3 regions of the Streptococcus cameli genome follow, and region 3 is predicted to be linked to each of the others. Evidence: predicted binding sites of a transcription regulator. Region 3 holds the regulator's gene; each other region holds the start of a gene.
The links. Region 3 encodes Rex, which represses fermentation and respiration genes when NADH is low (regulators of the CRP and FNR family bind a similar motif). Its sites were predicted from a motif close to TTGTGAANTANTTCACAA; they were not measured.
Positions count from the first base shown of each region.

Region 1 (8,140 bases), on a different contig from region 3:
ACAAGACAAGGCCGGCCAGTAGCAAGAGACTAAGAACCGATAAGACAAGGTTGTAGCTCACCATTCGTTTGACCAGTTTCTGGTTTGCCTGTCCACTGGCTTGCGCCACCAAAATCACAGTCGCTGTCGCAAATCCAAGGGCTGGCATATAATTCAGTTGTGTCACTGTTTCACCAATCGCGTTCCCAGCCACAGTCGCTGTTCCCAACGACACAATCAAACCAACCACCACCACATCTCCTGCCCGCATCATGAGTCGCTCTCCTGCTGTTGGCAAGGCTAAGGCCAGCAAGTTCTTCTCTATGCGCCAACCTGTGTACTCAAGCGGGAACGGCAACTGTTTCCATAAAACAATACAGGCTATGACACGAGCTAATATCGTTCCTAAGGCCACTCCGACTATCCCTGCTTGAAAGACAAATACACCAAGCGCAGAAAAAAGCACATTTAGCACGTTACTCAGCAAACTAACATACATGGGTAACTGGTTCTTACCCGTCGCTCGTAATACCGCTCCCAAGGACGTCATAATCCCTAAAAAGATGATGCCACCCCCCACCAGCATTAGGTATAGTCCCCCTGCTTTTGCAACAGCTGCCTCTGCTCCTAACCAGAACAAGAGCTCTTGGCCAAAAACAATTGAAAACAGCCCTAAAACAACACTCGAAAAGACACTTAACAGCACGGATTGACCTGCTTGATGAGGCAATTTTTCTGTTTGTTGTTTACCGATTGATCGGGCCAAGATAGCAGAAGTCGCCGAAGCCAATGCGATAAATACGGCTTGAAAAACCGCTAAAATATTATTTGCAACCGAGACTCCTGAAAGCGCCACCACTCCGAGAAAAGCAACCAAATAAGTATCCACCATTCCCATCAAAAATTGCAAAAAGTTTTCAACCATAGCCGGCCAGGCAATCTTTAAAATTTTATTGATTTCATACATGTCTTTATTATACCAAGATTTTACGAAAGGCGATAAAAAAGGATTCTTGCCATCGAATCCTTTTATCCTATTTATAAACCAAGATACCGCTCTACTTCAGCCTGCATCTCATCTGCGGCCACAACGGTTGTGTGTCTCACTGGAGCCGTCTCAAGACCATCTACTGCTGGTGGCAAGGCTACCCCAGACACCTCATGCAAGAGCGCCAAGGCCTCAAAATCCGAAAGACCTGTTTGTTCTGTCACAGCTTCAACAGCCACAACTGGGAATTTGTAGGGACTGGCCGTCGAGACAATAACGGTCGGTCTGCTATCTTCAGTTTCTTCTCGATAGGCGTTATAAACGGCTGAAGCAACCGCCGTATGCGGGTCTTCCATGTACTGATTTTCATCCCAGACCCGTTTGATTTCAAGTGCGGTCTCGCTTTCTGTTGCAAAACCAGCCGCAAACAAGTTTAAGATGTCCTCATTCACTTCTGCTAAGCTATATTGTCCTTCATCGTTTAAAGCCTGCATCAAGGTTGCTGTTTTTGCGGCATTATTACCAACAAGATGGAAAATCAAACGCTCCAAATTAGACGATACTAAAATGTCCATAGATGGACTAGTCGTCACTTTGAACTCCCGTTTTTTATCGTAGGTTTTGCTGGCAAAGAAATCTGTCAAGACCTTGTTTTCATTGGAGGCACAGATCAATTTGCCAATCGGCAAACCGATTTGTTTGGCATAAAATGCCGCCAAGATATTTCCAAAATTCCCTGTTGGAACAGTGAAATTGACCTCGTCTCCTGCTTGGATTTCTCCTTTTTTAACCAATTGAGCATAGGCCCAAACATAATAAACAATTTGTGGCACCAAACGGCCGATGTTCATCGAATTGGCTGATGAGAACTGGAGACCTTTTTGCGCCAATTCTTCACGCAATGCAGCATTGTTGAACATGTCTTTGACATTGGTCTGTGCATCATCAAAGTTTCCATCAATGGCCACAACATGGGTATTGTTCCCTGTTTGTGTCGTCATCTGCAATTCTTGAACTTTTGAAACCCCATCACGTGGGTAAAAGACCACAATCTGAGTTCCTGGTACATCCGCAAAACCAGCCATGGCAGCTTTCCCCGTATCACCAGAAGTCGCTGTCAGAATCACAATGTCATTTTTTAGGCCGTGTTTTTTAGCTGCTGTTGTCATCAGATAAGGCAAGATCGACAAGGCCATATCCTTAAAGGCAATCGTTGACCCACGGAATAACTCCAAATTATACTGCCCTTTTAAGGCCACAAGCGGAGCAATCTCATCCGTATCAAACTTACTATCATAGGCATGAGAGACACAGTAGTCAATTTCTTCTGCTGTAAAATCATCTAGAAAAGCGGATAAAACCATGCGCGCCACATCTTGGTAGCTAGCGTCCTTCAACTGTTCAAAATCGAAAGTCAGAGTGGGATAGCTAGTTGGAGTAAACAAGCCTCCATCTCTTGCCAAACCTTGTAAAATAGCCTGACTGGCTGTTACCTTGTTATTTTCATCACGGGTTGATTGGTATAGTAGGGTCATAAGGTATCCTCGTTTGTATAATCTTTCATCTATTCTACCATAATTATCTGAAAATTGGGACTAAAACGTTAAAAACTCCACTTCATTCTCCTGACAAAAGAAAAAAGTTTGGAACAACCACCGTCCCAAACGATTGACAGGGTGTTCCTCTCTCTAACAACAGACCCTCCTTATCACTGTTTTACATTTATCGTAATATTTTATAAAACAAAATCTATCAAAAAAGCAACCAAACGGTTGCTTTTTCTGTCTATAAATCTAGTAAAAACTAGAAGGATTTGCCGTTATTTCAAACGTCCTGGACGTTCCTTGTATCCATAGTAAGCATCTTCAATGATTTCTTGCATGTGGTCTACCATTGGCAAGCGTGGGTTTGCTGGTGAACATTGGTCTTCATAAGCAAGGAGAGCCAATTCACGTGAGTATTTCTTGAGTTCTTTCTCGTCCACACCTTGTGCTTTCAAGTTCATTTCAATACCTACGCGCTCACCCAATTCGTAGACAGCTGTCGCAAAGGCATCAACTGCTTCTTCTGGTGTTGAGCATGGAAGGCCAAGCATGCGAGCGATGTCTTGGAATTTCTCATCTGCTTTCCAATAGTTGTACTTAGGCCATGTTGTTGTTTTAGATGGGCGAGTACCGTTGTAGCGGATAACATATGGAAGTAAGATGGCATTTGTCCGACCGTGAACTGTATGGAAGCGTCCACCAATCTTGTGGGCCATGGAGTGGCTCATTCCAAGGAAAGCATTGGCAAAGGCCATACCTGCCATGGTTGATGCGTTATGCATTTTCTCACGAGCTTCTGCATCAGCTGTTTTCACTGAAGCTTCAAGATATTCAAAGACCAATTTAATCGCCTGAAGCGCAAGACCATCTGTGTAGTCGTTGGCAAAGTTAGAGGTATAGGCTTCAGTTGCGTGCGTCAAGACGTCCATACCAGTGTCTGCTGCGATAAAGCCTGGAACTGTTTCTACCAAAGCAGGGTCTACGATGGCAATAGTTGGGGTCAATGAGTAGTCAGCAAGTGGATATTTGCGATTATTTGCTTTATCTGAAACAACGGCAAATGGTGTTACTTCTGAACCAGTACCAGATGTTGTTGGAATACCGATGTATTTGGCTTTTGCACCAAGTGATGGGAAGCGGAAAGCACGTTTGCGGATATCCATGAATTTTTGTACCAAGTCACGGAAATCAATTTCTGGTTGTTCATAGAAGAGCCACATTACTTTGGCTGCATCCATAGGAGAGCCACCACCAAGAGCAATGATGGTATCTGGTTCAAAATTACGCATCACCTCTGCACCGCGTTGGATTGTTGTGATGTCTGGATCTGGTTCAACATCTGAGAAGATTTGAACCGTTACTTTATTGGAACGGGCTTGAAGTTGGTCGACAATACGTTGTACAAAGCCAAGTTTTTCGATTGATTTATCAGTAACAATCATGACACGTTCAAGGCCTTCTGTTGTTTGAAGGTATTGAATCGCATTGCGTTCGAAGTAGATTTTTGAAGGAACTTTAAACCATTGCATATTATTTCTACGTTTCCCTACTTTCTTGATGTTGAGAAGGTTGATAGCAGATACGTTATCACCTACTGAGTTGCGTCCGTAAGAACCACAACCAAGTGTCAATGATGGTAAGAAGGCATTATAAACGTCACCGATACCACCGAAAGTAGATGGAGAGTTCCAAATCACACGCATCGCACGTACACGAGTACCAAATTCTTTCGCCAATTCTTCGTCTTTTGTATGAATCGCAGCTGAGTGACCAAGACCGTGGAATTCAACCATTGCACAGGCCTTGTTCAAACCGTCTTCACGGTCTTCTGCTTTCAATACAGCAATAACTGGAGACAATTTTTCACGTGTCAACGGCTCATTTTCACCAACTTCAGCACATTCTGCCGCTAAGATGTTGGTTCCTTCTGGTACTTTGAAACCTGCTTGTTCTGCAATCCATGCTGCTGGTTTCCCAACGATGTCCGCATTTAATTTAGCACCAGCACAGTTTTTGCTATTGGCTTTCACACCGAAACAGAATTCTTCAAGAAGCGCTTTTTCTTTTTTATTGACGAAATAAGTATGGTAAGATTTGAATTCTTCCACAAATTCTTTGTAAATTTCTTTGTCAATAATAACCGCTTGCTCAGAAGCACAGACCATACCGTTGTCAAATGATTTAGACATGACAATATCGTGAGCCGCTTGGCGGATATCAGCAGATTTTTCGATGTAAGCAGGAACGTTACCTGCACCGACACCAAGGGCTGGTTTTCCACATGAATAAGCCGCACGCACCATGGCGTTACCACCAGTTGCCAAAATAGTAGAGATACCATCGTGATTCATCAAAGCATTGGTTGCTTCAATCGATGGTTTTTCAATCCACTGCACACAGTTTTCAGGTGCACCTGCCGCAATCGCTGCATCACGAACGATACGAGCCGCATGAGCAGATGATTCTTGAGCTGATGGGTGGAAACCAAATACGATTGGGTTACGTGTTTTCAAAGAAATCAGAGCTTTGAAAATCGCAGTTGACGTTGGGTTAGTTGTTGGTGTCACACCACAGATAACGCCGACTGGTTCTGCAATTTTTGTCAAACCAGTAACTGGATCATCTTCGATAATCCCAACTGTTTTCACACCGCGCATATTGTTGACAACATGCTCACAGGCAAAGAGATTTTTAGTTGCCTTGTCCTCAAAGACACCACGACCAGTTTCTTCTACGGCATGTTGTGCCAAGATTCCATGTGCATCAAGAGCCGCTACTGAAGCTTTCGCTACAATGTAGTCTACTTGTTCTTGATCCAATTGTTTCATCGCCTCAAGAGCAACGAGACCTTTTTGCACCAATTCATCAACGTGAGCTTGTGCTTGTGCTACTTTTTCTTCAGGTGATAGAGTTTTATCAGCCATTGGGTTTCCTCCAAAATTTTGTTTTCTCTTTTTAAAAAGTTGCTTGTTAACTTTTTCACAATATTATTGTACCTTATTTCCGAGCATTTGTAAAGAGTTTGTTAAAAGATTCACAATGTTTTTTTCTTTTTTTGTGAAAATTTTTTGAAAATCCCTTTGTACCACTGTTTTAGATTTTTGATTGTGATTATTTTCTCAAACTTTTTTTCTTTCACAAATCAATACATAGGTAGGTAAGCGATTACATTTTCAGTGTAAAATACATACCTATCAAGAGCAATGATGGGTATTCTCTTTTTATATAGATTAGTTACATTTGTTTCCATCTAAAATCGTTCCTTGTGATATAACCTCCTTGTTTATTCTTTTAAATTTATTATACTAAATTCATTTTTGTTGGTCAATAAGATTCAAAAAAGACCCCAAATGTTCCTTTTCACGTCTAACATTTGGGGATCCTTACGAAGAAATCATCTTCTTATTCATTTATTTGGGCAAGCAAATCAGAAAATTGCTTGCTAATTTCCTCCAACGTCGCTACACACTCTTTTCTGGTCTGATTGTTTCGAAGAGTAACCTGTCCAGATTCCACTTCGCTCTCACCCAAGGTGATGAGGGTTTTTGCTTTTAAAACGTCAGCGGATTTGAATTGGGCCTTGATTTTGCGGTTCAATACATCGCGTTCTGCCTTAAATCCTTGTTTGCGGATGGCTTGTACCAATTCTAATGCTCTGCCATTGACAGACTCTCCGAGTACGGCGATGTAAACATCCAAGTCTTGCTCAACAGGAAGGGCGATACCCTGTTTGTCAAGAACCAAGAGCAAGCGTTCTAAGCCTAGTCCGAAACCAAAACCTGGTGTGTCTGGTCCGCCAAAGTATGCTACCAGGCTATCATAGCGGCCGCCGGCACAGATGGTCAATTCTGATTTTTCAACGGTGGTGATAAATTCGAAGATGGTGTGGTTGTAGTAATCCAAGCCACGAACCATATTGGTGTCAATGACATAAGGGATACCGATGGCTTCCAGCATGTCTTTGACAGCGTCAAAATGTGCCTGACTTTCTTCATCTAAATAATCCAAAATAGAAGGTGCCTGCTCAACCGCTAGCTTATCTTCTTTTTCTTTTGAATCCAAGACCCGTAGTGGATTTTCTTCCAAACGGCGTTGGCTGTCTGCTGACAATTGGTCCTTTAAAGGGGTCAGATAGGCAATCAAGGCCTCACGATAAGCCTTACGGCTATCGGCATTTCCCAGTGTATTGAGGTGCAGGGTCACATCCTTGATCCCTAGTTTTTCAAACAAATGATAGGCCATGGCAATGGTCTCGACATCTGTCGCAGGGTTTTTGGAACCAAAAGCTTCTACTCCGATTTGGTGGAACTCACGCAAACGTCCTGCTTGGGGACGTTCATAGCGGAACATCGAACCAATATAGTAGAGTTTCACTGGTTTTTGCACTTCTGGGGCAAAAAGTTTGTTTTCGACATAGGAACGCACCACCGGTGCTGTCCCTTCTGGCCGTAAGGTAATATGGCGCTCACCCTTGTCGTAAAAGTCATACATTTCCTTGGTGACAATGTCTGTCGTATCTCCAACAGAGCGGCTAATCACTTCGTAATGCTCAAACATGGGGGTGCGGATTTCTCCATAATTATAGGCCGCAAATGTCTCACGGGCTAAATTTTCAACATACTGCCACTTGGCAGCGTCCACAGGCAAAATATCCTGGGTTCCTTTTGGTTTTTGTAATCGCATTTTCATCTCCTTTGCCTCAAGTCTTATCTTTTATCCATTCTACCACAATTTTTGCACATTTTCTCCTTAAATGATAAGGACAAACTGACAAGTGTCGTTTATTGTACAAATAATGCAACACGATTCTTTTTTGTCCAATATATTGGTAAGAAATCCCTCTAAATAATCGTTTTTTAAGGAAACAGGCCCTTATCTGTTCATTTTTTTGAAAAAAAGTGTCAAGTAACTTTACTTTACAAAAATCTTTTGATATACTACTAGAGTTGGCAAAAGCCAAAGACACATTTGAAAGGAAACAAAAGAAAATGGCAGTACCTGCACGTCGCACCTCAAAAGCGAAGAAAAACAAACGTCGTACACACTACAAAGTAACAGCTCCAACTGTTAAGTTTGATGAAACTACTGGAGACTACTCACGTTCTCACCGTGTATCTTTGAAAGGATACTACAAAGGACGTAAAATCGAAAAAGCTGCTTCAGCTGAATAATAGAAGGGAGATACCATGCGCGTAAATATTACACTTGAACACAAAGAATCTGGTGAACGCTTGTACCTTACTTCAAAAAACAAACGTAACACTCCAGACCGTCTTCAATTGAAAAAATACTCACCAAAATTGCGTAAGCACGTTGTGTTTACTGAGGTAAAATAAGACAACATAAAGAAAGCCTATGAAATCAACGTTTCAAAGGCTTTTTTCTTTTGATTTTAGCAAAATAACTGAATTTTAACTGATTATGATAATCAGGATAATTTAACGATAAGAATGAATAACTCTAGTCTTGATTAAAATTCAGATTTGGGATTTGAATAGCTCCATAAGCACCTTCAGAAAACAAACCAATATATATTCTAAGTTTTTCTACCATTGGAGCAAGTAATGCTTGTTGAAATTCAATGTCGGCTAAAATATCTTTCGGCAAATCACTGACTAATACTGAATAT
Region 1 covers NZ_JBRUIM010000001.1:176,339-184,478, reverse strand. Annotated here, with positions in the region: gene ACVR1I_RS00925 (MATE family efflux transporter) at 1-946, opposite strand, end outside; gene thrC (threonine synthase) at 1,018-2,502, opposite strand; gene adhE (bifunctional acetaldehyde-CoA/alcohol dehydrogenase) at 2,787-5,435, opposite strand; gene hisS (histidine--tRNA ligase) at 5,914-7,194, opposite strand; gene rpmF (50S ribosomal protein L32) at 7,500-7,682, shown strand; gene rpmG (50S ribosomal protein L33) at 7,698-7,847, shown strand; gene ACVR1I_RS00895 (hypothetical protein) at 7,972-8,140, opposite strand, start outside.
Region 1: a site for Rex is predicted at 5,479-5,496, ahead of adhE (bifunctional acetaldehyde-CoA/alcohol dehydrogenase). Genes of this name have one in related genera too.

Region 2 (8,140 bases), on a different contig from region 3:
CATGATACGATCAGATACCCCCAGTAATTCAGCCATTTCAGAAGTGATCATGATAATACTCTTGCCTTCTGCTGCTAAATTGTTAATGATTTGGTATATTTCGTATTTGGCACCGACGTCAATACCGCGCGTCGGCTCATCTAAAATCAGAATATCTGGATTGTTGGCCAACCAGCGTGCCAAAATCACTTTTTGCTGGTTACCACCAGATAAATTTTCAATGTGGGTCTTATTACTTGGCGTTTTTACTCGTAAGCGTTTGACATTGTCATCAACCACATGGTTGATTTCTTTTTCATTTAATAGTCCCATAGGTCCAACGTACTGTTTTAAGGCCGCCACCGAAGCATTATCTGTAATGGACAAGACCCCAAAAATACCATTGTGCCTACGGTCTTCTGTAACAAGGGCAATTTTGTTTTTAATAGCTGTTGCTGGATTTTTAATCGTCACTTCTTTGCCATTAACAATTATTTTCCCTTCTTCTAAAGTCCGCATTCCATATAGGGCCTCCATCAATTCAGTCCGCTGAGCTCCAACGAGACCACCAATACCAAGAATTTCCCCTTTTCTCAGTTCAAAACTGGCGTTTTTAAACGAAAGAGGATTGGGAGATGTCATATTTTCAAGTTTGAGTACAATCTCATCTTGAACTTGGTTTGTTTTATCCGGAAAGAGACTGGTCAACTCACGACCTACCATGGCCTTGATAATTTTGGCAGTTGTCATTTCTTCTGCCGGCCAAGTTCCAACATACTGACCATCTCGCATGACTGAAATGTCATCTGAAATCCGCAATATCTCATCCATTTTATGCGAGATATAGATAATACCAATATTACGAGCCTTTAATTGAGCAATTATTTCAAACAATTTTTCCACTTCAGAGCTTGTCAAAGAAGAGGTCGGCTCGTCCATAATCACAATCTTAGCATTATGAGAAATGGCTTTTGCAATCTCAACCGACTGCATCTGAGAAACCGTCAATTCATTTAACAGGGTTTTGGGATCAATATGCAAACCAACTTCTTCTAGCAAGGATTTGGTTTCCGCATTCATTTTAGCATGATCCACCAAGTTAAATTTTCCAAGTGGATAATTCCCTAAAAATACATTTTCTGCAATTGTCATCATACGAATCGGTTGCAATTCTTGATGTATCATCGAGATACCTGCATCAATGGCTTCTTTTGATTCTTTAAAATCAACTTCTTTCCCATCAAAAAGAATGGTTCCTCCATCCCGATGGTAAATCCCAAACAAACATTTCATTAGAGTGGATTTTCCAGCACCATTTTCTCCCATTAAGGCATGAACCGTTCCTGGACGTAAGTTAAATGTTACCTGATCCAATGCCTTAACCCCTGGAAATGTCTTGGTTATATCTTTCATTTCTAAAATATATTCACTCATTCTCCACGGCCTTCCCATTTTAAAAAAATAAGTTCCCACTGTTCTTATAGTGCTTATTTTAGCATATCGGAACAGTGAGAACACACGAGTCGTTTTTCAAAATTGATTACTCGAAATGATGACTATTTCGAATTTTTTTCACGTTCTGCATAACGTGCTTTCACTTCTTTTGTTGTCTCAGTTTTAGCTTTTGCTTCTTTTAATTCCGCATCAGCTTCACTAATTACTTTTACATAATCAACCCAATAGTAAGACTCCACATCTTTTCCATTGATTAACTCAACGGCAACATCTGCTGCAGTGTGGGACTGGTTAAAGTGGTCATTTAATACTGTACCTGTCAAATCACCTTTTGCGAGCAATTCCATCGCATCAGGAATAGCATCAACCCCCACAACTAAGATATCTTTGCCAACTTTACGACCAGCAGCTTGGATTGCTGTAACAGCTCCAACGGCCATACCATCATTGTTAGAGAATACAACGTCCAATTTTGTACCAAATTGCTCCAAAGCAGATGCTGTCATCTCTTGACCTTTGGCAGTATCCCAGTTCGCAAGATATGGTTCTGCCAAGGCTGCATTTTTAATTCCTGCATCTTCAATCGCTTTAACAGAATAAGTTGTCCGCTGTTGTGCATCAACATTGGCTGGATCTCCAAAGAGTGTAATGTAATGTAAAGTTCCATCTCCGTTGATGTCCCCTTTGGATTCAGTTGCAGCAATGATTTCACCCTGGAAAGTACCAGATTGTGTTGCATCTGCACCCACATAAGTTGTCTTACCTGGCCATAATTCTAAATCTGCGACCTCTGGCTCACGGTTGATAAAGACAACTGGTATCTCCGCAGCTTGAGCGGAACTAATCACAGAACCTGCTGCAGTCGGGTCAACTAAGTTCGCAAGAATAACATCTTTACCTTGTGCAATAAAGTTATTGATTTGCTCTGTTTGAGTTGCTTGATCTTGTTTCCCATCTTGAATATCCAACTTATAGGTATTGCCTGTTTCTTCACTCAATTGTTTGAAATAGCTTTCCAACTCTTCACGATAGAGTGTCATAAAGTTATCATTGAACTGATAGATTGCAACACCAACTTGGTAAGTTTCCCCCTTACCTTTTCCTGAGTCACTTCCAGAACCACCTGCATTTCCACATGCAACGAGTGAAGTTGCAACAGCTGCAACAGCAAAAAACTTCAAATACTTTTTCATTCTACTTCCTTTCTTTTTAAGAAAAAGCAATGCTTAAACAAGCAATCAATTTTGTAAACGGTTTCTTTATAAATCTATGGTATCTTTTTTTGAAAAAAATGTCAATAGAAAATCCATTCTTTTTACTAAAAATTAGTAAAAATAATAACACTATCTTTTGAATTTGAATACATTAATTATATTTAATTAATTTTATATTTCTAAAGAAGTCTATAAAACTACTTCATTCACTCTAACACCCTTTTTACTAGAGAAAATCTACTATATAAATAGCTAAAAATAAGATTGTTTTAGTAAATTTTTTATATTATAAACAATCAAATCTACAGCTTACGACAGTAAAAAATTCAAAAGAATCCTCTACTCCACTTGATCATATACCAATCGTACAAACAACAAACACCTGACAGTTCACTACTAATCAGGTGTTTTTTCTAAATTCGTGAGCGTAATCCCTAACAGCCGAATCCCTTTGTCAAATTGACCGATCCGGTCGACCAATTCCCTCGCTACACTCTCAATTTCATCAGCATTGTCGATCCAGTTTGTCAGACTTTTTCGCTTGGTCAATGTGGTAAAATCCGCATACCTCAGTTTGACCACAACAACCTTTCCTTTCTTTCCATACCTTTCCAAGCTTTGATGAACCCGCCGAGCAAGACTGATCAGTTCTTTATAAACATCGTCTTCTGTATACAGGAGTTTCCCATAGGTTCGCTCTTTGCCAATTGACTTTCTTTCTCGGTGTGTCACGACGGGCGAATTGGAAATTCCTCTAACCTTGCGATAGAGTTGGTAGCCAAATTTTCCAAATCGGTCAATCAAGGTCATCTCTGGAATCTCTAACAAGTCACGACCTGTATACACCCCCATCTCATGTAGTCGTTCAACACTTTTTTTACCAACACCGTGAAATTTCTCAATCGGCAAGGCAGATAAGACAGTAACTGCCTCTTCTGGCAATATAACTGTTAGACCTCTTGGCTTTTCCATATCAGATGCTATTTTTGCCAAAAACTTATTGTAGGAAACACCTGCTGAAGCTGTTAAATGTAATTCATTCCAAATATCATACTGGATCAATTTTGCAATTTTAATAGCAGAGGAAACTCCCAACTTGTTGTCGGTCACATCTAGATAAGCTTCGTCAATTGACATGGGCTCCACCAAGTCTGTATAGCGATGAAAAATAGCACGGACTTGCTGTCCTACTGCCACATATTTCTCATAATTTCCAGAGATAAAAATTGCTTGAGGACAGCGTTCATAGGCCTCTTTCGCAGACATAGCCGAATGAATCCCAAATTCTCTGGCTTCATAGGAACAGGTCGAAACCACTCCCCTGCCACCTGATGTCCGAGGATCTCGTGCAATGACGACCGGTTTGCCTTTTAACTTAGGATTATCGCGAACCTCTATGGCAGCAAAAAAGGCATCCATGTCAATATGGATAATTTTCCGCGAGGTATCATTGATCAAAGGAAAAATTAACATCACTGCCTCCTTATTGTGTCCTACATCTATTATACTGCAAAAAGATAAAAAAGCATAAAACGGGAGTAAAGCCAGTTCATTTATAGAAAATAACCATTCTAATTTTCATTTTATTTTCATAGGTTTCATGCCGTTTTCAACTTGTGATTTTTATCTCAAAGTGTTATAATACTAACATAAAGGTGTCTAAGACATCTAAAAAAAAGGAGAACCCTCATGTCAACAAAAGTACAATCACAAAATGTTACTGAAGACATTTTTGCCCAAGCCTGGGAAGGTTTTGCTGGAACGGATTGGCAAGACAAAGCAAGTGTAACGCGCTTCGTTCAAGCCAACTACAAACCATATGATGGCGATGAAAGTTTCTTGGCAGGCCCAACCGAACGCTCTCTCAAGATTAAGAAAATCATCGAAGAGACAAAGGCTCATTACGAAGATACTCGTTTCCCAATGGATATCGACCGTGCAACTTCAATTGCAGATATCCCAGCTGGTTATATTGACCAAGAAAACGAATTGATTTTCGGTATTCAAAATGACGAACTCTTCAAATTGAACTTCATGCCTCGCGGTGGTATCCGTATGGCTGAAACCACTTTGATTGAAAATGGCTATGAGCCAGACCCAGTTCTTCATGAAATTTATACAAAGCATGCAACAACTGTAAACGACGGTATCTTCCGTGCTTACACTGCTAATATCCGTCGCGCTCGCCACTCACACCACGTTTCAGGTCTTCCTGATGCTTACTCACGCGGTCGTATCATCGGTATGTATGCCCGTCTTGCTCTTTATGGTGCAGACTACTTGATGAAAGAAAAAGTAGCTGACTGGAATGCTATCACTGAAATTGACGAAGAATCAATCCGTCTTCGTGAAGAAATCAACCTCCAGTACCAAGCATTGCAACAAGTTGCAAAACTAGGTGACCACTATGGTGTTGATGTTCGCAAACCTGCGATGAACACTAAAGAAGCAATCCAATGGGTTAACATCGCCTTCATGGCAGTCTGCCGTGTGATCAATGGTGCTGCAACCTCTCTTGGACGTGTACCAATCGTTCTTGACATCTATGCAGAACGCGACTTGGCTCGCGGTACTTTCACAGAGTCTGAAATCCAAGAATTTGTAGACGACTTTGTGTTGAAACTCCGTACGGTTAAATTTGCACGTACAAAAGCATTTGATGAAATTTATTCAGGTGACCCAACCTTCTTGACAACATCAATGGCTGGTATGGGTAATGATGGTCGTCACCGTGTTACAAAAATGGATTACCGTTTCTTGAACACGCTTGACAACATCGGTAACTCACCAGAACCAAACTTGACCGTTCTTTGGTCAGACCAATTACCATATGCATTCCGTCGTTACTGTATGGCAATGAGCCACAAACACTCTTCTATCCAATACGAAGGTGTATCAACAATGGCCAAAGACGGCTATGGTGAGATGTCATGTATCTCATGCTGTGTGTCACCACTTGACCCAGAAAACGAAGACAAACGCCACAACATTCAGTACTTCGGTGCCCGCGTCAACGTGTTGAAAGGTCTCTTGTCTTCATGGAACAACGGTTACGACGATGTTCATAAAGACTATAAAGTCTTTGATGGTGTTGAAGAGTTCAACGAAGAAGTCTTTGACTATGATAAAGTGATTAAAAACTTTGAAATCGCCCTTGATTGGTTGACTGATACTTATGTCGATGCCATGAACATTATTCACTTCATGACAGATAAGTACAACTACGAAGCTGTTCAAATGGCCTTCTTGCCGACTCACCTTCGTGCCAACATGGGATTCGGTATCTGTGGATTCGCTAACACCGTTGACTCACTTTCAGCGATTAAATACGCGCAAGTTAAACCAATCCGTGACGAAGATGGCTTCATCTATGACTATGAAGTAATCGGTGAATTCCCTCGCTACGGTGAAGATGATGACCGTGTAGATGACATCGCAAAATGGTTGATGGAAGCCTTCTATACTCGTCTTGCAAACAAACCACTTTACAAAAACGCTGAAGCAGCTGTGTCTATCTTGACCATCACATCAAACGTTGCCTACTCTAAACAAACTGGTAACTCTCCAGTTCACCGTGGAGTATTCCTCAACGAAGATGGTTCTGTCAACACTTCCAAAGTAGAATTCTTCCCACCAGGTGCCAACCCAACTTCTAAATCACGTGGTGGTTGGTTACAAAACTTGAATTCACTTTCAAAACTCAACTTCAACCACGCTAACGATGGTATCTCACTCACCACTCAAGTTTCACCAAAAGCACTTGGTAAGACATTTGACGAGCAAGTGACAAACCTTGTGACCATTCTTGATGGTTACTTTGAAGGTGGAGGCCAACACGTAAACTTGAACGTTATGGACCTCAACGACGTCTATGAGAAAATCATGGCTGGCGAGGATGTTATCGTTCGTATCTCTGGTTACTGTGTTAACACCAAATACCTCACTAAAGAACAAAAAACTGAATTGACACAACGTGTCTTCCACGAAGTGCTTTCACTTGATGATTCTGTAGATGAGTTGATCAAATAAGACAAATAAAAAGAAGAAATCAATTGTTTTCTTCTTTTTTTACACAACTAACGAAAAGCCCCCCTGCTCAGAAATCAGTGGGGCTTTCATGTTTAATGAGGAGGATAAATATAAGAAACTTGACTCGTAGTATCTAATGGATTAAACCAACCACGATGGTTGTCAATCCACTGGCGTCCATTAATATTAGCCTCGAGCACTTGAATACGCGTATCACTTTCAACCGCAGTCACGTAGGCTACGTGTCCAAAACCACCGTCATTCCATACCACGATAGAACCAACAATAGGAGTTGTACCGACCGCAAAGCCTTCACGCGCCGCGTTACTAGCCCATGTTGACGCATTGCCCCACCAATCTCCAGCCCAGCCTGTTAACTTTTGAACTGCCCAAGTACACTGACCAACTGGATAGTTAATCCCTGGTTCATAATCGTAACCAGGCAAGTAGTAAGAAGAGTGATTGTGCGAAGTGGCTGTTACAACCCCTGGCAGTTGCAAGGCTTGTCCCGGAACAATCATATCATAGACAGACAATCCATTTGTTGTAGCTAACTGAACATAGTCCACACCATGAGCATAGGCAATAGAAGAAAGAGAGTCGCCACTTTGGACCGTGTAACTTGAGATAGCAGTTGTTGCAGAATTTGATGCTGGATTCTGTTGTACGATATTTGCATTTGTTCCAGGAATCGTGAGCATTTGGCCTGGTGTAATCACATCATAAATTCCTAAACCATTGTGGCCTGCCAATTCATAGGGATCAATCCCGTAGACTTGTGAAATAGAATAAAAGGAGTCTCCGCTTTGCACCACATAAGAATCCGCCTTCACAGATTGAGAGACGAGCAAACCTGCTACCAACACAGAAGCACACATAGTCCATTTACCGATTGACTTTTTCATCATTTTTTCTCCATATTTTTAGTAACCTAATCTTATCAAAAGAATACGTCAATCAAATCACATTCAGATTAAGAAAGAATAAATTTTATTACATTTTTTTATCAAAATAAGGCGAAATATGACAGTTTTGTATCAATTTGTTTGCGCAGCCAAATAGTCAGAAACAGCAAAAACCAAGGGACTTGCCTTGGTTTAGTCTCATAGCTATTGGGTTAAGAGAAAATCGTATTAGGATAGTATACCTATAAATTTTCTTTGATAACATCTCGCAGTTGCCTGCGTTTTTCAATCCATAAGGGCCGGTCATCATAGAGGTAGGTCCGATTGGTCAAGAAAATAGCAGCCACTTGTCGCTTGCGATTGAGCATAATAAATGGACCTGTGTAACCAGTATGATCCAGCCATTCCTCATCATCAAGATTCCACACAATCGAACGTGGTTTGGAGTGACTCAGGTTCTCCGTCACTGTTTCTGCAAAATCATCTTGCAAATAGTGCTGGACAAACTTTTCTAAATCAGAAAGAGTTGAAAACAACCCCGCAGACCCACAATGTCCT
Region 2 covers NZ_JBRUIM010000001.1:118,387-126,526, reverse strand. Annotated here, with positions in the region: gene ACVR1I_RS00640 (sugar ABC transporter ATP-binding protein) at 1-1,413, opposite strand, end outside; gene ACVR1I_RS00635 (galactose ABC transporter substrate-binding protein) at 1,536-2,627, opposite strand; gene dinB (DNA polymerase IV) at 3,045-4,121, opposite strand; gene pflB (formate C-acetyltransferase) at 4,338-6,677, shown strand; gene ACVR1I_RS00620 (CHAP domain-containing protein) at 6,770-7,585, opposite strand; gene ACVR1I_RS00615 (serine hydrolase domain-containing protein) at 7,825-8,140, opposite strand, start outside.
Region 2: a site for Rex is predicted at 4,263-4,280, ahead of pflB (formate C-acetyltransferase). Genes of this name have one in related genera too.

Region 3 (8,140 bases):
CCAATTAGAAATTGAATACAAGACATTGCTCACAAAATCAGAGTATAAAAGGCTAAAAGAGTTTTTCTCTGGACATGCCCTTTTTCAGCAAACCAATTATTACATCGATACACCAGAATTTGAACTAAAGAAAAACCGCTTATCTCTTCGCATTAGAACACTAATGGATCGTGCGGAATTGACATTAAAAAAACCACTCGACGTTGGAAACATCGAATACAATCAAGAAATCAGCTTAGAACAAGCCAATCAATTGATTCAAAAATTTGAGCTGCCTAATGGTGAAATAAAAAAAATAATCCAAGACACGGATATCCCTTTCGAAACGCTATCTATCTGGGGATATTTAACCACAAATCGAATCGAAATCAACGATGGCCTTGGACTATTTGCCCTTGATGAAAATCATTACAATGGTATCACAGATTATGAACTAGAAATTGAAGTCCAGAATCCAGATGAAGGAAAAATTGCTTTTGATTATTTTCTAAAAAAACAATCCATCAAATTTAAATATGCTAGTAGTAAGGTTGCCCGCGCTGCTGCCTCTCTTCCATCAGCCAAATAAGTGCTGATTTTTTTGTTTTAGAAATGAAAAAATTACGGTTTTTTGGTAAAATAGTACTGTATGTAGATCTCATCGGTTCAGCTAACAAACGCTGTTCCTGCTAGAACATTCAAAAGGAGAATTTTTTGACATGGTTCAACCATATGCCGACAAACAAATTAAGTTGTTTTCACTTTCAGGAAACCGAGCTATTGCTGAAAAAATTTCAGAAGCCGCTGGTATTCCGCTTGGAAAAGCCTCTTCTCGCCAATTTTCCGATGGAGAAATTCAGATCAACATCGAAGAAAGTGTTCGGGGTGTCGATGTCTATATCATTCAGTCAACCAGCTATCCTGTCAACAATCATTTATGGGAATTATTGATTATGGTTGATGCCTGCATCCGTGCTAGTGCCAATTCTGTTACTGTTGTCATGCCATACTTTGGTTACGCAAGACAAGATCGAACCGCTGCACCGCGCGAACCAATTACAGCAAAATTAGTTGCCAATATGCTGGTAAAAGCTGGCGTGAATCGTGTTGTTAGCTTAGATTTACACGCAGTTCAAGTTCAAGGCTTCTTTGACATTCCAGTAGACAATCTCTTTACAGTTCCTCTTTTTGCAGACTATTATGTTGAAAAAGGGTTAACAGGAAATGATGTTGTCATTGTTAGTCCAAAAAATTCAGGCATTAAACGGGCCCGTAGTCTAGCTGAATACCTTGACGCTCCGATTGCCATTATCGATTATGCACAAGATGATTCTGAGCGCTCACAAGGCTATATCATCGGGGAGGTTGCTGGTAAAAAAGCCATTTTAATTGATGATATATTAAATACTGGCCGTACTTTCTCAGAAGCAGCAAAAATCGTCCAAGAAAATGGTGCAACAGAAATTTATGCCGTAGCAAGTCATGGGTTATTTGCAGGAAATGCGACAGAATTACTAGATCAGGCTCCTATTAAGGAAATCTTAGTAACAGATTCCGTAGTAAGTAAAGAAAATCTACCTAAAAATATTGCTTATATCACTGCTAGTAAATTGATTGCGGATGCGATTATTCGTATCCACGAACGCCGTCCAGTTAGCCCTCTGTTTAATTATTCTGTACCCAATAAGAAATAAAAGGAGACCTGTCTTTGATTTATCTTGATAATGCAGCAACGACTTCTCTTTCTGATCAAGCCCTCCAGACATTGATAGAAGTATCAAAAGAAATATTCGGCAATCCGTCTAGTATTCATTCTTTTGGACGCAAGGCTAATCAAATTCTACGCACTGCAAGGGAAACAATTGGGAAGATTTTGGAGGTTCCTTCAAGTTGTATTATCTTTACATCAGGAGGCTCCGAAGCAAATAATTTGGCCATAAAAGGTTACGCTCTTTCCCACCAAGATAAGGGAAAACACATTATTACGACTGCCATTGAACACCACTCTGTGTTGCATACAATGGAATACCTTGAAAAACGATTTGGTTTTGAAATAACCTATATTCAACCAATCAATCAAACCATCTCTGCTCAACAGATTCAAGAAGCACTTCGACCAGATACCATCTTGGTTAGCACCATGTTTGCTAACAACGAAACCGGTGATGTATTGCCAATCAAAGAAATCGGTCTATTACTAAGAAATCATCCAGCTGTCTTCCATGTCGATGCGGTTCAAGCTATTGGAAAGGTTCCTATATCACCTGAAGAGCTACACATTGATTTTCTGTCTGCCTCCGCTCATAAATTTCATGGTCCAAAAGGAACAGGATTTCTATACAGTCGCTTGCCACGGTTTGATGCCTTAATTCATGGTGGCAAACAAGAGAGCGAGCATCGTGCTGGGACCGAAAACATCCCAAGTATCGCTGCTATGGCCACTGCTCTTTCTCATCAAATTGACATGCTAGATACCAATTTTCAAACGGTCGAGGCTTTAAAAAAATCATTTTTACAACACTTAGATGCAACTAACTACTATCTAAATCAGACACAAGATTGTCTGCCCTATGTTTTAAACATTGGCTTTACAGACCAACTGAACGAACAAATCCTCATGAGATTGGATTTAGCAGGAATTGCCGTTTCAAGTGGATCAGCCTGCACGGCTGGTGTAGTCCAAAAAAGCCATGTATTGGAAGCTTATTACGGTCCAAATTCTCATCGTCTTACAGAATCCATCCGAATTAGCTTTTCAGAAGAAAACACAGTTGCAGAGATAAAAAGAGCAACACAAATAATAAATGAAATCATTGGAGGTGCCGCCTAATGGCATTTGAACAACAAGTAACCCTAAAAGATTGCCGCTACACTTATCAGATTCATCCAGCAATCCGAAAATACACATTACGTGACAATACTTTTGAAGTCACAAAAGTTGGAAATTACCAACTAACTCGTATGTTAGAGGAAGTTCCAAATTCAAATCAAGGATTTTTGTTAAAAATCATCATCAATTCAGATTTAACTGGTTTTAAAATCAATATCACTGACAAATCTGGTTTGCATCTTGTGAATATTTTTAAAAACCAGGAAAGAACAGTCATACAAGAGAAGTTTTATTTTCTCATGGAAAGTTTAGTGGACCGTGAAATTTTCACAAAGATCGAACAATAATACTACAAAAAAACAAGGAAAATCCTTGTTTTTTATTTTTAAATGCATATACGTTGATTTTTTCACAAACATCATCTACAATAGATAATAGAGAAAAACAGAAAACGAATGGAGAAATAGATTGTGAAAAAAGAAAAAGATAGTGCGATTCCGAGAGCCACAGCTAAACGCTTGTCACTCTACTACCGTATCTTCAAACGATTCCACAAAGAAAAAATTGAGAAGGCCAGTTCAAAAGAAATTGCAGAAGCAATTGGTATTGATTCTGCCACTGTCCGCCGTGACTTTTCCTATTTTGGAGAATTGGGTCGACGTGGTTTTGGCTATGATATCAAAAATATGATGGATTTTTTTGCTGATATCTTAAACGACAATTCCATTACTAATGTTATGTTGGTTGGAGTCGGAAATATGGGACGCGCCCTTCTTCACTATCGCTTCCATGAACGCAATAAAATGAAAATTGTGATGGCTTTTGAATCAGATGATAATCCCGTTGTCGGAACAGAAGACCAAAATGTTCCTATTTATGCCATATCCGAAGTAGAAGAGAAAATTAAGGGTACTAATACAAAAACAGCCATTTTAACAGTTCCAAGTAGCGTGGCTCAAGAAGTAACTGATACTTTGGTAAAAGCTGGCATTAAAGGGATCTTAAGCTTTTCACCTGTTAATCTATCTGTTCCAAAAGATGTTGTTGTACAGTATGTCGATTTAACAAGTGAACTTCAAACCCTTCTTTATTTCATGCGCAAAGGCTAAGTTTCATGAAAAAACCAATTATTGCTATTACGGGAAATCAATTTTTTGATTCAAACGACACCGTCTCCCCTCACCTTAGCTACTGCGCTACTGGTTTTGTAACAGCGGTGCAGGAAGCTGGTGGTGTCCCCCTTATCATGCCCATATCTGAACCAGAATTAGCAAAAGAATACGTTACTTTAGCGGATAAATTGATTTTCACGGGTGGACAAAATGTCTTACCACAATTTTACCAGGAAGAGCAAAGCATTGACAGCGACGACTATTTATTGGAGCGGGATCTCTTTGAATTAGCGTTAATGAAAGAAGCCCTTCTTCAAAACAAACCAATCTTTACAGTCTGTCGTGGAACCCAGCTCTTTAATGTCTTAATGGGAGGAACCCTTTACCAAGATATTCCGAATCATTGGCAGACGGCTGCTTCTGCTACACCAGTTCATGATATCGGGATTGAAAAAGATTCATTATTAGCAACTATTTACGGTGAGCATGCCTCAATCAACTCCTTTCATCACCAAGCGATAAAAAAACTGGCACCTGATTTAATAATCACTGCTAGATCCTCTGATGATGGTATCATTGAGGCCATCGAACGAAAAGATCAGTATCCCTATCTTGGTGTTCAATGGCATCCAGAATTGATGGTAGAAGATAGAACACTCGAGAAAAATCTCTTTTCCTTTGTAGTAAATCACCTTTAAAATAATTCACTCTCCTCACGGAAACTAAAATAGTTGCTTTTTCCCACAATTACATGATCCAATAAGACAAGTCCTAGTGTTTCACAGGACTTTTTTAAATTCCCTGTAAAATCAATATCATTTCGACTGGGTTCGACCATACCTGAAGGATGATTATGGACAACAACAACCGATGTCGCCATACATTTGACTGCATAGTGCAAAATCTCTCTAGGAACTGCTAGACTTCTATCCACACTACCGATAAAAATCGTTTTTTGGGAGATAATTTGATTTTGCGTGTTCAAATATAAGGCTACCAGATGTTCCTGCTTCTCATGACCAATCTCGCTAATCATTTTTTTAGCCAAACGTTCACTTCCCAATACCCGTTCTTCCAAAATTAATTCCGATTGACTTATCCGCTTTCCAAGTTCCAGCATAGCTTTGATCTCAATCGCTTTGACGCGACCAATGCCTGTAAGTGTCTGTAATTCTTCAATGGACAGCTCTTTGAGATTTGCCAGATGTTGAATCTTGGCCAAGAGTTCCTGGGCTAGGTGTAAGACTGGTTGCGTCTTTGTCCCTGTTCGTAGTAATATGGCCAATAATTCTTGATTACTTAATCTCTCTGCACCAACAGCCATTAACCTTTCTCTAGGTAATAGCGCTTCTTCTTTAAATTGAATTGTATACATCGGTAACCTCCTATCTCTCTATTCGTAATTTAGGATAAAGAAAAAACCTAATAAAAGATACTAGGTTTTATAATTGTAACTGATTATACGATTTTTTAAAGTAGTCTTTCATTTCATCAGAAGCTTCGTCAAAAGCAATTTCTGACTTTAAAGCTCCTTGAACAATCGTTCGTTTTGTTGCTGCAAAGTCATCACAAGTTACTAGTGTAATCCTATTTTGACCTGGGACATCATCGATAACATCTACTCTTTCTGGTACAACAACTTCAACAGAATCAATGATATAGATATAAATCTTATCTTTGTCAGTAATGTAAATTTTCATTCCATTTTTAGCATTTTCAAGAGGAGAAAAGAGGGCTTCACTTGCTCCAGTCATACCAAAAACATGGTGACTAGCTAAAGAATAATTCCCTTTTCCCATTTCTTGGTTTTCTTTCATTGTTCCAGCACCATACATTAAGGCTGTATTTGATAAACCTTTAAAAATTGGTAAATTTACACCCAATTCCGGAACAGCAATCCCTCCGATAACTGGAAGATTTTGGGCTTCCCACTGCGATTTTAAAATAGCTTCTGTTGAAATAGATTCTACTTGTGAAAAATCAAATGTAGTATTGGCTTTCTTGTTTTTTTCAATTTCATCCTTTGAAATATTACTAATTTGGTAATGGTTCGAATACCAAACAATAATCATATTGCGAATCGAAGTACTAAAAATAAGTAACATAGAAAGTATTAACAAAATCGAAATAAAGAAGTTTCTTATAAAATGATTTTGTCTCATTCGTTTTTTAGAATGCTGTTTCATCAATGCTACTCCTCTGTTTCCTCAGTATCATCTTCTGGATCCACTAAGGTAAATGTAACGATTCTCGCATCTTCATCTAGCCTCATAACTTTTACACCCATAGTCGATCGACCTGTTTGAGAGATATTTGACACATTGGTTCGAATAACGACGCCTGTATCGGTCATGACCATCATGTCTTCCTCACCAGAAACGGTAACAACACCAGCCAAGTGACCGTTTTTATCCGTGACATTCAAGGTCTTAATCCCTTTACCGCCACGGCCTTTTGTCGGGTATTCAGTTGCTGGAGTCCGTTTCCCGTATCCATTTTCTGTTAGCACGAGTACTTCTTGATCATCTGAAATAACCGTTGCACCAACGACTTGATCCCCATCTCGAAGATTGACACCACGAACCCCTGTTGCAGATCGACCCATATTACGAACAACAGTCTCATCAAAGCGAACAGAGTAGCCGAATTTTGTCCCCATAAAGATGTCGGATTGACCATTTGTCAAGAAGACTGCAATCAATTCATCATCTTCTTTTAGATTCAAGGCTTTCAGACCATTTTGACGAATGTTACCAAACTCTGAGACGCTTGTCCGTTTGACCACACCTTGGCGGGTTGCAAAGAACAAATAATTGCCATCATTGCGTTCACGACCAACATTGATAACGGTTTGAATAAATTCATTTTCATCCAGTTTCAGTAAATTCACGATTGGCAAGCCTTTTGCAGTTCGACCATATTCTGGAATTTCATAGGCCTTCAATCTGTAAACCCGACCAGTATTCGTAAAGAAGAGCAAGCGATCATGCGTACTGGAGGAAACCATGTCTTTGACAAAGTCATCATCTTTAACACCAGTTCCTTGAACTCCACGACCACCCCGTTTTTGAGCACGGAATTCTTCTTGTGCAAGACGTTTAATATATCCCTTGTTGGACAAGGTAATCAAGACATCCGTTTCTTCAATCAAGTCTTCGTCTTCAAGAGAAAGAACTTCACCAATCATCAATTCTGTCCGGCGTTTATCAGCATATTTGCGTTTGACTTCTGACAGCTCTTCCTTGACGATAGCAATGACTCGTTCTGGTTTGGCTAAAATATCTGCCAAATCTGCAATCAAAGCCATTAACTCATCATATTCAGATTGAATTTTGTCTCGTTCCAAACCAGTCAAACGGCGAAGACGCATGTCTAAGATCGCTTGACTTTGGCGCTCGCTCAAGTCAAACTTGTTCATTAATTCTGCCTGAGCAATCGCATCTGTCTCTGAATTGCGGATAATCTGGATAACTTCATCAATATGATCCAGTGCAATCAAGAGACCTTCTAAGATATGGGCTCTGCTTTCAGCCTTATCCTTGTCAAATTGCGTCCGACGCACTACCACTTCTTTTTGGTGTTCAACATAGGCAGTTAAGATTTCTTTGACGGATAAAATCTTAGGTACTCCGCCTTGAATCGCTAACATATTAAAGCTAAAGTTGGACTGCATCTGCGTTAATTTGAAAAGATTATTTAAAATAACACTTGCAGACGCATCACGGCGAACTTCAATCACAAAACGGACACCTTCACGACTCGATTCATCTCGAACAGCTGTGATACCCTCAATCCGCTTTTCTTGAGCCAAGCGAACAATGTGATCGTGTACCTTCGACTTGTTGACCATGTATGGGAACTCAGTAACAACGATCCGCTCACGGCCATTTCCAAATTCTTCAATCTCTGTACGAGAACGAAGAACAATGGAGCCTTTTCCTGTCTCATAAGCCTTATGAATCCCAGATTTGCCCATTACAAGGGCACCTGTTGGAAAGTCTGGTCCAGGCAAAACTTCCATGATGTCACGTGTTGTTGCTTCAGGATTATCAATAATTAAATTGACAGCATCAATGGTTTCACCAAGGTTATGTGGTGGAATATTTGTCGCCATACCAACGGCAATCCCTGTTGCCCCATTGACTAAAAGATTTGGAAAACGTGCTGGCAACACCAACGGCTCACGCTCATTTCCATCATAGTTATCCTGGAAATCAAC
Region 3 covers NZ_JBRUIM010000005.1:36,349-44,488, forward strand. Annotated here, with positions in the region: gene ACVR1I_RS08970 (CYTH domain-containing protein) at 1-568, shown strand, start outside; gene ACVR1I_RS08975 (ribose-phosphate diphosphokinase) at 699-1,673, shown strand; gene ACVR1I_RS08980 (cysteine desulfurase family protein) at 1,688-2,809, shown strand; gene ACVR1I_RS08985 (DUF1831 domain-containing protein) at 2,809-3,156, shown strand; gene ACVR1I_RS08990 (redox-sensing transcriptional repressor Rex) at 3,280-3,918, shown strand; gene ACVR1I_RS08995 (gamma-glutamyl-gamma-aminobutyrate hydrolase family protein) at 3,924-4,619, shown strand; gene radC (RadC family protein) at 4,616-5,296, opposite strand; gene ACVR1I_RS09005 (class A sortase) at 5,364-6,107, opposite strand; gene gyrA (DNA gyrase subunit A) at 6,113-8,140, opposite strand, start outside.